2 regions of the Rhizobium sp. P1_E6 genome follow, and region 2 is predicted to be linked to the other one. Evidence: predicted binding sites of a transcription regulator. Region 2 holds the regulator's gene; the other holds the start of a gene.
What was found. The regulator HrcA, encoded in region 2, represses chaperone genes, less so after heat shock. The targets are predictions, from matches to a motif close to GTTAGCACTCNCNNNNNGNGAGTGCTAAC.

Region 1: groES (co-chaperone GroES) is a predicted target of HrcA. The motif match lies at 3,640-3,668, and genes of this name have one in related genera.

What each region holds. Positions count from the first base shown of each region.
Region 1 covers NZ_JBFUBG010000013.1:23,402-30,753, forward strand. Annotated here, with positions in the region: gene AC1D35_RS09650 (glutathione binding-like protein) at 1-305, shown strand, start outside; gene AC1D35_RS09655 (hypothetical protein) at 372-818, opposite strand; gene groL (chaperonin GroEL) at 1,593-3,230, opposite strand; gene groES (co-chaperone GroES) at 3,287-3,583, opposite strand; gene AC1D35_RS09670 (TIGR01459 family HAD-type hydrolase) at 3,994-4,842, shown strand; gene AC1D35_RS09675 (bifunctional riboflavin kinase/FAD synthetase) at 4,857-5,840, shown strand; gene AC1D35_RS09680 (MFS transporter) at 5,901-7,115, opposite strand; gene AC1D35_RS09685 (hypothetical protein) at 7,176-7,352, opposite strand, start outside.
Region 2 covers NZ_JBFUBG010000067.1:2,169-9,520, forward strand. Annotated here, with positions in the region: gene hemW (radical SAM family heme chaperone HemW) at 1-440, opposite strand, end outside; gene rdgB (RdgB/HAM1 family non-canonical purine NTP pyrophosphatase) at 456-1,100, opposite strand; gene AC1D35_RS25090 (VOC family protein) at 1,110-1,526, opposite strand; gene rph (ribonuclease PH) at 1,599-2,315, opposite strand; gene hrcA (heat-inducible transcriptional repressor HrcA) at 2,493-3,581, shown strand; gene grpE (nucleotide exchange factor GrpE) at 3,693-4,328, shown strand; gene AC1D35_RS25110 (nucleoside hydrolase) at 4,403-5,347, opposite strand; gene AC1D35_RS25115 (Hsp20 family protein) at 5,630-6,055, shown strand; gene AC1D35_RS25120 (BQ00720 family protein) at 6,103-6,360, shown strand; gene trmB (tRNA (guanine(46)-N(7))-methyltransferase TrmB) at 6,729-7,352, opposite strand, start outside.

The sequences.
Region 1 (7,352 bases), on a different contig from region 2:
TCTACAAATTCGCAGCCGATAAGGTCGCCAACAATTCCTATCCGGTGGAGCGTTATCGCGATGAAGCCAAACGCCTGCTGGGCGTTCTGGAAAGCCGGCTGCAGGGCCGCCAGTGGATCATGGGCGACGAATACACTATCGCCGATATCACCACCTTCCCGTGGATCCGCGGCGCCGACATCTTCTATGGCGGTCGCGAGGTGTTGGAATATGCGAAATTCCCCGCCGTCATGGACTGGCTGCAGCGCTGTATCGCCCGGCCGGCAAGCGAGAAGGGGCTCAATATCCCGGTCAAGCCAGCTTGATCTTTGGATTGAAACAGAAAAGGCCGGTCGCAGGACCGGCCTTTTTCTTGAGGGCTTGCGGGCAGATTACTGCCTGCTGGTGATCTGGCTGGCGCCTTCCAGCTTGAAGCGCGGGAAGACGAAGACGCCGACCATGCTGCCGCAGTATTTTTCTTCCAGCCCATTGGATTCGCCCATGCAGAAGAGCGGCTGGCGGAAGCCGTTCGGCATGATGATGGTTGTCGAAAAACAGAAGGATGAGGAAAGCGTCGCCGCCTGTTCGAAGAGCTGCAGAACGTGGTTGCGGTCCTTGGCGTCGTAGCAGCGCACCAGGCTCAACAGGCCGCATTCCTGCATCGAGAGGCCGTGCAGCATCGCGCTCCATTCTCCGAGTCTGATCACACCAGTCGAAAAGTCTGCAATCCAGCTTTCGGAGACGGAAAGTTGCGCCAGCATTTCGTGATTATGGTTGGTGTAATCCAGCGAGCCCGGCATCAAGGGTGCGGCAGCATTGGCTTTGGCGATTTTAAACAAGGCGTTCCCCAGTTCGGGTGCAGCTGGACAGCCGCACACTCGGCAAACACAAAGAGACAGGATCACTTGGCGCCAGACCTCATGTCTGTGCCTGCCACCTTACGGAACCTACCCGGCAGCGCCTCGCAGGGTCGCCGCCCGACTATGTCCTGCAAGATTTACTTTCATATGTTAGCGGAGACCTTCGAAGCCCGAATGTTCACGCATGGCCGTTGGCGCGGTCCGGTCTCGTCTGCGGCGAGATTTGCTCCGGGCGAACGTCAATTGCAGCGCGGATTTATAGGAGCTTCTGCGCAAACGGCAACGCCTTTTTGCGGGGCGTTAGGCTGACGTTATGATCAGGATTTTGAGCGGATTTGCGCGTTATCCGATTAGTCGGGTGACGAAAAGTCTCATTTATGCGTTGTGGAAACGGTTCCACGCATACCATAGCATGCAATTCTCATAATTTAGGCTGCTGGGAGACCGAATTTCCCTGGCCGAAAAAATACATGGCACGCAAGTTTCGCGAAAGCCTCGCACGAAAACCGGGCTTTCCGATTGGTTGATTGAACGTTTAAGCATCCTGTTAAATAAAATATTTTCGAATCGCCTGAATAAAGAAAAGGGCGGCCCGAAGACCGCCCTTCCTGTTCCGGAGACCGGAATGGATGTCAGTGACGGCTTTCGCCTATCACATCATGTCCATACCGCCTGTTCAGCGCGCTTGACGCGCTGAACCACTTTGGATGATGGGCGGCTTTACGGACGATGCTGTGAAAGGCCGTTGGCCTATCACATCATGTCCATACCGCCCATGCCGCCCATGCCACCAGGCATTGCCGGAGCGTCCTTCTTCGGCAGCTCGGCGATCATGGCTTCCGTGGTGATCAGCAGCGAGGCAACCGAAGCTGCGTTCTGCAGAGCCGTACGGACAACCTTGAGCGGGTCGACGATGCCCATGGCGATCATGTCGCCATACTCGGACGTCTGGGCATTGTAGCCGTAGTTGTCTTCGTTCTTGTCGAGAACCTTGCCGACAACGATCGAAGCTTCGTCACCAGCGTTTTCTGCGATCTGGCGAACCAGAGACTGCAGAGCGCGGCGAACGATGTTGACGCCGGCTTCCTGATCCTGGTTTTCACCCTTGACAGTGATCTTCGTGGAAGAGCGCAGGAGAGCGATACCGCCGCCCGGGACGATGCCTTCCTGAACAGCAGCGCGCGTCGCGTTGAGAGCGTCGTCGATGCGGTCCTTCRTTTCCTTCACTTCGATTTCCGTCGAGCCGCCGACGCGGATAACGGCAACGCCGCCAGCGAGCTTGGCAAGACGTTCCTGCAGCTTTTCGCGGTCGTAGTCGGAGGTGGTTTCTTCGATCTGAGCCTTGATCTGGGCAACACGGCCTTCGATGTCGGACTTGGCGCCAGCGCCGTCGACGATCGTGGTGTTTTCCTTGGAGATCGAAACCTTCTTGGTACGGCCGAGCATGTCGAGGGTGACAGACTCAAGCTTGATGCCAAGGTCTTCGGAAATGACAGTGCCGCCCGTCAGGATGGCGATGTCTTCCAGCATGGCCTTGCGGCGGTCGCCGAAGCCCGGAGCCTTGACAGCAGCGATCTTCAGGCCGCCGCGCAGCTTGTTGACGACGAGCGTAGCAAGAGCTTCGCCTTCGACGTCTTCAGCGATGATGAGGAGCGGCTTGCCGGTCTGAACGACAGCTTCGAGAACCGGGAGCATGGACTGCAGGTTCGAGAGCTTCTTTTCGTGCAGCAGGATGAAAGCGTCTTCGAGGTCAGCAACCATCTTTTCCGGGTTGGTGACGAAGTACGGGCTCAGGTAGCCGCGGTCGAACTGCATGCCTTCGACGACTTCGAGCTCGGTTTCAGCGGTCTTGGCTTCTTCGACGGTGATGACGCCTTCGTTGCCAACCTTCTGCATGGCTTCAGCAATGTCGAGACCGACCTGCTTGTCGCCGTTTGCGGAGATCGTGCCGACCTGTGCAACTTCTTCCGACGTGGAGATCTTCTTGGCCTTGGCCTGGAGATCCTTGACGACTTCAGCAACAGCGAGGTCGATGCCGCGCTTCAGGTCCATCGGGTTCATGCCGGCTGCTACAGCCTTGTTGCCTTCGCGAACGATGGCCTGTGCAAGAACCGTGGCGGTCGTCGTGCCGTCGCCGGCAACGTCGTTGGTCTTCGAAGCAACTTCGCGGACCATCTGGGCGCCCATGTTTTCGAACTTGTCTTCGAGTTCGATTTCCTTGGCGACCGAAACACCGTCCTTGGTGATGCGCGGAGCGCCGAAGGACTTGTCGATAACGACGTTACGGCCCTTCGGACCAAGCGTGACCTTCACTGCGTCAGCGAGGATATCGACGCCGCGCAGCATCTTTTCGCGCGCGCTGCGGCCGAATTTTACTTCTTTAGCTGCCATTTTGAGAACTCCTGAAAAGGGGTGTCAGCGATTACAGGTGAAAGACATCCGGCTGATTAGCCGATGATGCCCATGATGTCGGCTTCCTTCATGATGAGAAGGTCTTCGCCGTCGATCTTGACTTCGGTGCCCGACCACTTGCCGAACAGAATGCGGTCGCCGGCCTTGACGTCCAGCGGAACGACCTTGCCGGATTCGTCACGAGCGCCGGAGCCGACGGCGACGATTTCGCCTTCCTGCGGCTTTTCCTTGGCGGTGTCCGGGATGATGATGCCACCCTTGGTCTTGGCTTCGGATTCAACGCGGCGAACGACGACGCGATCGTGAAGCGGGCGGAAATTGGTGCTTGCCATTGTCTAATCCCTCGATCAAATGACATTCGCGGACCGGGGTGGCCCACAATGGAGATGTTAGCACTCAACTCCTGTGAGTGCTAGCGCCGTGCATTTAGGGATGGCTCCAGAAGGAGTCAAGAAGAGCCCTCACGGATTTTTGTGCCGGAATTGTGGAGATGGCGGGATTTGTCCGACGTCGTTACCGAGCCGCGGCTGGTCCATCTTTCTCACAGCGCTGGTCGGGATGGCGCGCGCTTGGTCCTGCAGTGCTCGCCATCCTCCGTCACGCTGTTCCGCTCCAAGGTTAGATGGTGAAGAGCCTTGGCTTCTGTGGCTCGCGGCGTTCTTCGCTTGACGTAGAAATGCCTTGCCATCGAAGCCCGCCTTTGCAATGTCACCGGTGACCGAAAGCGAAGCAGGAAAGCGGAATGGCAAAGCGGATTGCGAACTTCTCCGAGATCACCGATCGATACGATGTGGTGCTCTGTGATGTCTGGGGCGTCGTCCATAACGGCGTCGATCCGTTTCCGAAGGCGGGCGAGGCGCTGGAGGCAGCCCGTGCGGCCGGCCTGACCGTCGTTCTCATCACTAATTCGCCGCGCGTCTCCTGGCAGGTCGTCGAGCAGCTGCGCCAGATCGGCGTGCCCGACAGCGCCTATGACCGCATCGTCACCTCGGGCGATGTCACGCGTACGCTGATTGCCGAAGGTCCGCGCAAGGTCTTCCTGCTCGGCCCCGAGCGCGACAGCCCGCTCCTTGAAGGCCTCGATATCGAGCGCGCCGCTGCCGGCGAAGCCACCTCCGTTGTCTGTACCGGCTTTTTCGACGACGAGACGCAGACGCCCGAGGACTACACGGACATACTGCTGGACTTCAAAGCTCGCAACGTGCCGATGATCTGCGCCAATCCCGATCTCGTCGTCGAGCGCGGTCACCGCATCATTCCCTGCGCCGGTGCCATGGCCGCCTATTATGAACAACTCGGCGGTTCCACCCGCATTGCCGGAAAACCGCACCGGCCGATCTATGAGGCGACGCTTGTCGCTGCCCGCGAGGTCCGCGGCGATTTCCCCATCGATCGCGTGTTGGCGATCGGCGACGGCATGCCGACGGATGTCCGCGGCGCCTTGAATTATGGGCTCGACCTTCTCTACATCAGCGGTGGTATCCACGCGAAGGAATATACGTTGAACGGCGAAACCGACGAGGCGATCCTCAACGCCTATCTCCAACGGGAAAAAGCCGCACCCAAGTGGTGGATGCCGCGCCTCGCATAAGAGAAAACAAGCCGATGACCGTTTTCCACCGCAATGAAACCCGCGATCCGCTGCCCGAGCATTTGAAGGGCGGCGTCATCGCCATCGGCAATTTCGATGGCGTTCATCGCGGCCATCAGTCGGTGCTGAACCGGGCGCTCGATATTGCCAGCGCGCGCGGGGTGCCGGCTCTCGTGCTGACCTTCGAGCCGCATCCGCGCACCGTCTTCAAGCCGGATGCGCCGGTCTTCCGGCTGACACCCGCGCCACTCAAGGCGCGCATCCTGGAAGAGCTGGGCTTCAACGCGGTCATCGAATATCCTTTCGATTACGAATTTTCCCAGCGCTCGGCGGAAGAGTTCATCCACTCCATCCTGAAGGACTGGCTCGGCGCGTCCGAGGTGGTGACCGGCTTCGATTTCCATTTCGGCCGCGGCCGCGAGGGTGGGCCTGCCTTTCTGATGGACGCCGGCAACAGATATGGGTTCGGCGTCACTCTGATCGACGCGTTCCGCGACGAGAATACCGACGTCGTCTCCTCGAGTCATATTCGTGCGCTGCTGAAGGAAGGCGATGTCTCCTCGGTCGCCGCCATGCTCGGCTATCGCTATACCGTGCAGTCGAAGGTCATTGACGGCGAGAAGCTCGGCCGTCAGCTTGGCTTTCCGACCGCCAACATGCGGCTGCCGCCAGAGGCGGAGCTTGCAGCAGGCATCTATGCCGTCCGCTTCCGCCTCGAAAACGGCAAGCTCCATAATGCGGTGGCGAGCTATGGCCGCCGCCCAACGGTGACGGAAAACGGCGCGCCGCTGCTCGAAACCTATCTCTTCGATTTCAGCGGCGATCTCTACGGCCAGACCTGTTCGGTGTCCTTCTTCGGCCATCTGCGTCCCGAACTGAGGTTCGACGGGCTTGATCCGCTCGTCGCGCAGATCAAGCGCGACGAGGAGGAGGCGAGGGCGCTTCTGTCAGGCGTCCGGCCGCTCGGCGAGCTGGATCGGAAGCTCTGTTTCGACTGAGCAATTCCAGCAAGTGCATAGCGGTTTTGCGTCCGGAATTGCATAATAACAAGGTCATGCTCAGGCCGTGCCGAGCGCTGGCTGAGCCTTCTGGCGCGGGAGTGGTGGAAAGGCGAGTGCAATGCCTGCCGCACCGAGCCCAACCAACGCGGAGCCGATGAAGAGCCACGAGTAGTTGGCATAGCTATCGTAGATCCAGCCGCCGATCAGCGGTCCGAAGGCCATGCCGATGCTGGATAGCATCGTCGCCGCCCCGAACACCGTGCCGATGATGCGCGGGCCGAAATATTCACGTGCAAGCACCGCATAGAGCGGCATCACCCCGCCATAGGCGCTGCCGAAGATCACGGCGAGTGCATAGAACTCCCCGAGCTTGCTGACGGCAAGATAGGTGGCAAGGGCTGCCGCTTGCACCAGCAAGCCCGCGATGATGACCGGCTTCACGCCGATCCGGTCCGCCAGCGTGCCGTAGACCAGGCGACCGCCGAGACCGGCCAGGCCCTCGACGCTATAGATGCTGACGGCAGCCATAGGAGCTACGCCACAGAGTGTCGCGTAGCTCACCATATGGAAGATCGGCCCGGAATGGGCAGCACAGCAGGCAAAGAAGGTAAGCCCGAGAACGATGAACTGCGGCGAGCGGAAAACCTTCCACAGATTTGGAGTTCCGCCATCGGTTGAGACGATGACCTCATGCGTATCCTGGGGCGGTGAGGGCCGGCGGCGCACAAGCAGGGCCGCGGGGATCATCAGGATGAGCGCACCGATGCCGATGATCATCATCGCCGGTCGCCATTCATAGGCGGTAATGAGCCAGCGTGCGAAGGGCGAAATCGTCATCGGTGCAACACCCATGCCCGCTGAAACCAGCGATACGGCAAGGCCGCGGTTCTCGTCGAACCACTCCGTGGTCGCTGCGATCATCGGCGCGAAGAAGGCGCTGGCCGAGAGGCCGACAAGCACGCCATAGGTCAACTGGAACTGTAAGAGCGTTTCCGCCCGGCTGGCGAGAACCAGTGCCAGCCCGAGAATGACGGAGCCGATCAGCACGACAGGGCGCGGCCCGTAGCGATCGCTGGCCGCGCCCCAGAAGAAGCCGCCGATACCCATGACGATGAAATTCAGCGTCATGGCGCTGGCAATGCCGGCATGCGACCAGCCGGTGGCATCGGCGATCGGCTGCTGGAAGATGGCGAGCGAAAACATGGCGCCGAGCGCCACGCACGTCATCAGTGCGCCGGCCGCGACGATAACCCAACGATAGGAACTGCTCATATCCTCATCACTCCTTGCGGGCGGGTTTGATCGGCATGATGAATTTTCGCTGCCCGTGTGTCAAAGACGTTCGGACAAAGGGGAATTCGACAGGGGTTTTGGATTTTTTGCATTGGGAGTAGCAAAACCGTAGCCATGGATGCCTACCGTTCGTTTTTTGATGCGGAAGGCATTCGGGTTGCGGCTTTTCACGAGGTTGCGGGTCCGAAATCCCTCTTCCTTTTCCGCTGAAAAGCG
Region 2 (7,352 bases):
TCACGGTCGTTGAGCGCCTGCACGCCGAGCGACACACGGTTGACGCCGGCAGCGCGATAGCCGCGGAAGCGTTCCGCCTCGACGCTGGAAGGGTTGGCCTCCATCGTGATCTCGATGCCATCAGGCACATGCCAGTACCGCGAAATGCCATCAAGGATCGCATCGACCGTTTCCGGCTTCATCAGCGAGGGCGTGCCCCCGCCGAGGAAGATGCTGGTCACCGTCTTCGGCCCGCTCATCTGGCGGGCAGTGGCGATCTCCTTCAGGAAAGCGGCGACATAGCGCTCCTGATCGACCGGCTGATGCCGGACATGGCTGTTGAAATCGCAATAGGGACACTTCGCCGCGCAGAAAGGCCAATGCACATAGACCCCGAAACCGGGCTCGCCGGTATCTGGCAGAAGCTTTGCGTCGGGCATCAGCGCAGGCGACTCGATCATGTTCAAAGCTTGGCCCTATGCTTCCAGGCAGGTTTCGACAAAGAGCTTGAAGGCGCGGGCGCGATGCGACAGAGCCTGCGGTTTGCCGATACTCCAGCCATGCTTTTCTTCCGCGCTCATCTCGCCGAACGTCACATCATAGCCTTCCGGCTGGAAAACCGGATCATAGCCGAAACCCTGCATTCCGCGCGGCGGCCAGGCGACGGTGCCTTCCACTTCGCCGCGGAAAAGCTCGGTATGGCCATCCGGCCAGGCAAGGCAGAGCACGCTGACGAAACGCGCGGTGCGCTGTTCGGGCTTCTTGGCGCCGGCCTTTTCCAGTGCCTTCTCGACCTTTTCCATCGCCATGCCAAAATCGCGGGTGCCGTTGCCGGTCTCCGCCCAGTCGGCCGTGTAGACACCCGGATCGCCGCCGAGTGCATCGACGACGAGACCCGAATCGTCAGAAAGCGCCGGCATGCCCGAGGCTTCAGCCGAGGCGAGCGCCTTGATCGTCGCATTTTCCTCGAAGGTCGTCCCGGTTTCCTTGGGTTCGATGAAATTGAGTTCGGCAGCCGATTTGGCGGTAAAGCCGAGCGGCCCGATCAGATCCTGAATCTCGCGGATCTTGCCCTGGTTATGGCTGGCAACGACAATGGTCTTGGTTTCGAGCTTACGCATAAAATATCCTTATTCCATGCCCCAGATTTTCGCCTCCGCGCATTCCAGGCTGTTGCCATCAGGATCGCGGAAATAAATCGATCGGCCGCCCTGCGGCCAGTGAACCTCGGATTCGATACCGATACCGGCTGCCTGCAGCTTCCTGGCCATCTGATCGAGATAATCTCCCGAAACCCTGAAGCAGGCATGGCCCTTTCCGGTCGTGCCATGCGGCGGAACCTGCAGACTGTCAGGTGCCGGCGGCTTCATCGTTTCCTTCGGGTTAAAGATCAGCAGTACGCCCGATCCGCACCGGAAGAACACATGGCGGTTGCCCGACCGTGCGATCTTCTCGAGACCCAGCACATTCCCGTAGAAGGCTTCAGCCGCATCGAGATCTGCGGCATAAAGCGCGGTTTCAAGAATGCCTTCGATCGGGTGGGCCATTACCGCCTCTTGGTCCGGCTGTCCCCGAAACGGGGACAAGGAAAATTCATTGATAGGCCCGAACGGATGCCCTCAGGCGATTGCCTGCTTCTGCAGGTCCACCAGTTCGGCGATACCGGCCTTGGCAAGGCCCATCAGCGAAGAAAATTCTTCCTCGGTGAAAGGCGTGCCTTCCGCCGTGCCCTGAATCTCGACGATACCGCCGGCGCCCGTCATGACGAAATTGGCATCGGTTTCGGCAGAAGAATCTTCGAGATAGTCGAGGTCGATAACCGGCTGGCTGGCGAAGATGCCGCAGGAGATCGCCGCGACATGATCCTTCAGGACGCGGTCGGCCTTGATCATGTTGCGGGTTTCCATCCAGCGCAGGCAGTCGTAAAGCGCAATCCAGGCCCCGGTGATGGAGGCCGTACGCGTGCCGCCATCCGCCTGGATAACGTCGCAGTCGAGCGTGATCTGGCGCTCGCCGAGCGCGGTCAGGTCGACCACAGCGCGCAGCGAACGGCCGATGAGGCGTTGGATCTCCTGCGTGCGGCCACCCTGTTTGCCGGTAGCGGCTTCGCGCTTCATACGCTCGCCTGTCGCGCGCGGCAACATGCCGTATTCGGCGGTAACCCAGCCCTTGCCGCTATTGCGCAGCCATGGCGGTGTCTTGTCTTCAAGGCTTGCCGTGCAGAGCACATGCGTATCGCCGAATTTCACCAGGCAGGAGCCTTCGGCATGCTTGGAAAAATTGCGCTCGAAGGAGACCTTGCGCATCTGGTCTGTTTTTCTGCCTGAAGGCCGCATTCTCTTCTCCTGAAACATGATGCCGAAAAGCGTGAGCGGGTCCCGGCAATGCCATGCCTGCATCTGTATTGTCGCCCGCTTCTACGATTGGCTGCGTGCATTTGCAAATTCCCTTTTGCCACGGGGGTAAGTTTGGCTATATTTCCCGGATATCATTCAGTACGGGTGCGAAAGTTCATGAGCTACAGGTCGACATCGGTTTCGGATGCCGTGGCCGCGCTGGATGAACGATCCAAGGAAATCTTCCGACGTATCGTCGAAGGTTATCTGGAGCACGGCGAACCGTTGGGTTCCCGCAATCTGTCACGTCTTCTGCCCATGTCACTGTCGCCCGCCTCTGTGCGCAATGTCATGAGCGACCTGGAAGAACTGGGGCTCATCTATTCGCCGCATGTCAGTGCCGGCCGCCTGCCCACGCAGGTGGGGCTGCGCTTCTTTGTCGATGCCTTCATGCAGGTCGGCGATCTCTCTGTCGAGGAGCGCGCCAGCATCGACCGACAGGTGCGGGCCGGAAACCGCGACAATCCCGTGGAATCGATGATGAACGAGGCAAGTCGCATGCTCTCGGGCATTTCGCGCGGCGCCGGCCTCGTCATCACGTCCAAGAGCGATTCGGTGCTGAAGCATGTCGAGTTCATCCGCCTGGAGCCTACCAAGGCTCTGGCCGTGCTTGTCGGTGATCACGATCAGGTGGAAAACCGAATCATCGAGCTGCCTGCGGGCGTTACCTCTTCGCAGCTCACCGAAGCCGCAAATTTCCTCAACGCGCACATGACCGGGCAAACGCTGCCGGAATTGCGCCTGCAATTGAGCCGACTGAAAGATGAAGTTCGCCACGAGCTCGATGCGCTGTCGCGGGATCTCGTGGAGCGTGGCATTGCCGTATGGGCCGGCAACTCGGACGAGACAAAGCCAGCGCAACTCATCATCCGCGGCCGCGCAAACCTGCTGGAAGGCGTGGGCGGGGCGGAAGACCTCGACCGTCTGCGCCTGCTCTTTGACGACCTGGAGAAGAAGGACAGCTTGATCGAGCTCCTGAACCTTGCTGAAAGCGGACCCGGCGTGCGCATCTTCATCGGTTCGGAGAACAAGCTCTTCTCGCTTTCCGGTTCCTCCCTGATCGTTGCCCCCTATCGCGATGACGACGACCGCATTGTCGGAGCGGTGGGCGTGATTGGCCCCACGCGGCTTAATTATTCCCGCATCGTGCCGATGGTGGACTATACGGCCCAGCTCGTGTCGCGCCTTTCGCGCGGATCTCTCTGATCCCTCACGCGAAACCGGCTGAATTTCAGCTTCTTCGTCACGCAGACTTGATTTTTTCCGGCCAAACATCGATATCGGGCGCATCTGAGAATATATGAACCGGAGACCGTCATGACTGATGAAACGACGCAAAACGGACCTGACGCAGCTGCGGCAGAAGCCGCAGCCGACGCTGCCGCAAACGTCGAGAATGAAGCCGTGAAGGAAGCAGCTGCAAGCGAACCAGATCCGCTTGAGCTTCTGAAGGCCGAGAATGCCGAACTGCGCGACCGCTATTTGCGGCTCGCGGCCGAAATGGACAATCTGCGCCGCCGCACGGAGCGCGAGGTCAAGGATGCCAAGTCCTATTCCGTCGCAGGCTTCGCTCGCGACATGCTGGCCGTCTCGGACAACCTGCGCCGCGCGCTCGACGCCATTCCTGCCGAAGTGAAGGAAACGGCCGATGCCGGCCTGACCACGCTGATTGAAGGTGTGGATATGACCGAGCGTTCAATGCTCTCGGCTCTCGAGCGCCACGGCGTTCGCAAGCTGGAGCCGGTTGGCCAGAAGTTCGACCCGAACTTCCATCAGGCGATGTTCGAAGTGCCGAATACCGAAGTGCCGAACAATACGGTCGTGCAGGTGGTGCAGGCCGGTTTCTCCATCGGCGAACGCGTGCTGCGCCCGGCCATGGTCGGCGTTGCCAAGGGTGGTCCGAAACTCGTCGAAGCCGAGGCCAACTCGGTGCTGGACGAGAAGGACGCCTAAGACGATAAGGACGCCCGACAATTAAGAAAAGGCCGCGCTGGCGGCCTTTTCTGTTCCTGTCTAACCTTGGTGGATCATATCCGCGCGAAGCGCTCGATCAGCAGATCGAAGAATCCGTCGGCATCCACGTGGCGCATGACCTTCGCATTGCGCTTGCGGTCGGTCACATGCCACCAGTCGACGACCGTCATGCCGACTGTCAGCTCCGACGTCACCTCGATCTCGACATTGCAGTCCCGGCCCTTGAAGAGTTCGGGTTTCAGCAGGTAGGCCACCGTCGTCGGGTCGTGCAGCGGGCCGCCGTCCGAGCCGTATTTTTCGATGTCGAAGCGCTCGAAGAATTCCAGCATCTCCACCATCGCCTTGGCCGGCGCGGTGCCGATCTCGGCCATCCGCTTCACCCGGTCCTTGCGGGTCAGAAGCTGGTGCGTGACGTCGAGCGGCATCATGACGACAGGCACGCCCGAGCGAAACACAATGTCGGCCGCTTCCGGATCGACGTAGATGTTGAATTCCGCAGCCGGCGTGATATTGCCGCCTTCAAAGAAACCGCCACCCATCATCACAAGCTCGCGGATACGCGGAATGATGTCGGGCGCCTTCCGGAAAGCCATGCCGATATTGGTCAGCGGTCCGAGCGTACAGAGCGTGACGGTGCCTTCCGGCTCGCGTCGCAGCGTTTCGATAATGAAGTCGACGGAATGCTGTGCCTGCAGCGGCATCGTCGGCTCGGGAAGGGTCGGGCCATCGAGGCCGGTCTTGCCATGCACATGCTCGGCGGTAACCAGCTTGCGGGCGATCGGCCGGTCGGCGCCGGCAAAGACCTTGATGTCAGTCCGCTCGCAAAGCTCGCAGATGATGCGCGCGTTGCGGCTCGTCAGAGACAGCGGCACATTGCCGGCGACGGTAGTGATGCCCAGCACGTCAAGCTCTTGCCTGCTGCCGAAGGCCAACATGATCGCGGCGGCATCGTCCTGGCCGGGGTCGGTGTCGATAATGATTTTTCTCGGTTCTGCCATCCGAATCGTTCCATCCTCTGGTGCGCGTCGCTCTGGCATGCACCTTCTCATTGTCTTCATGCTCCCGTAACAAATCAGCACATCGCGCCGGGGCATGTTTTGATGCGGGGCGTTGCGTCCTTTGTCAAGGAAGCGGTCTTGTGAGGCTTCGCCTTAAAATGGGGGAGGCCTGGTTGGGTGGCCATCGCGCCTTGCAGCGGGCAACCGTCGTTCCCATATTAGCGGTACCCGGATGCTGCTTGTGAGGTCCGGAGAGGTCGCTTGCATCAAGGACTTTGGAAGATGAGTCGCATTACCCCTTTCGCCAGCCCGCTACTTCTGGGCTTCGATGCCATGGAAAAGACGCTTGAGCGGATTTCCAAGGCAAGCGACGGATATCCACCCTATAACATAGAACGCATCGCGGCAGGTTACGACGCGCCTGAACGGCTCCGCATCACGCTTGCCGTTGCCGGTTTCAGCGAAGAAGACCTCGATGTTTCCACTGAGGAAAACCAGCTTCTGATCCGTGGCCGCCAGGTCGATCAGGGCGAGCGCGATTATCTCTATCGCGGCATTGCGGCCAGGCAGTTCCAGCGCACCTTCGTTCTCGCCGATGGCATGCAGGTTCTAAGCGCAAGCCTCAAGAACGGTCTGCTGTCGGTTGATCTAATTCGCCCGGAACCGGCCCGCATGGTCAAGAAAATTAACATTTCGGTTTCACAGTAGCACAACGGTTTGCTGAACCGTTGGTCCCTTCTCCCGGAGGAACAGGAATGTTGATGAAAGAAGCCACGTCGCGTTTGACCAAGTCCGAACTTGCCGGCATCGGCAATGGCGAGGTCGCCTATATCCGCAAAATACGCAACGAAGAGGTTGCAAGGTGCTTCCCTGAGGCGCCGGATATCGATCCAAGCGTTGATCTCTGGGCATTGTTCGGCGCCGATGGTACGCCGATCCTGCTGACGGATAACCGCTCCAGCACCTTCTTCAAGGCTGCCGAAGACGAGCTGAAGACGGTCAGCCTGCATTGATCACGACCGGCCTGCCGCAGGGCTGGCCGTCAGAATGCATGTGTGAATAAGGGCAATGGGCGATGCAAGGGCCACATGCGGGTCCCTTGCCCATGCGTATAGCCGCCTTCCAGCGTTTTCCCGTTTTCGACAACGCTGAGACTGCGGCCGATGCGATATCGAGCGATTTGCTCTGAGCCGATGCGCGTGGCGTCGATCTTGCTCTCTTTCCGAATCCTCCCGGGACATACGACCAGCAGCGCTTGGTTGAGAGCCGTGCGGTATAGCTCGGCAGTCCGGCATTCTTTCGATCCTCGAAAACCTTCCGGCGACAAGGGCAACCGCCGTCATCGGCTGTTCCGAACGCCGTGGCGATCTCGTAGACTAGGTCAGACGCGCTTGAACGTGAGATAGGCCGAGGAGCGGCCTTCGCGGCGCGCCTTGGCTTCATAGCGGGTGCTCGGCCAGCCTTCATAGGGCGTCAGCCAGTCGGCGGCATTTTCCGCCATCCATTCAAAGCCGCCATGGTCGCGGCATTTCAACAGAGTCCAGTTCACATAGGTGTCGATATCCGAGGCGAAGCAGAAGAGCCCGCCTGGCTTCAGCACGCGGTGGAAACGGTCGAGATTGGTCTTCGAGACGAAGCGCCGCTTCCAGTGCTTCCGCTTCGGCCAGGGGTCCGGATAGAGCAGGTCGATCTGATCGAGGCAATGATCGGGAAGCCAGTCGAGGAGCTGCGTCGCGTCGTCATTGTAGACGCGCACGTTGCGCGCACCCGTTTCGTCGACGCGCGCCAGCAGCTTCTGCATGGAGTTCACAAAAGGCTCGACGCCGATAAAGCCCGTTGACGGTGTTTCCAGCGCGCGATGAATGAGATGTTCCCCGCCGCCGAAGCCGATCTCCAGCCGCATTCTTTCGACCGGATCAGGGAAGAGATTCATCGGCGGCTCCGGGGGAGCCGCCGAAAGGTCGATGAGGAATGCCGGGAGCAGGGTAGTGAGCCTTTCGGCCTG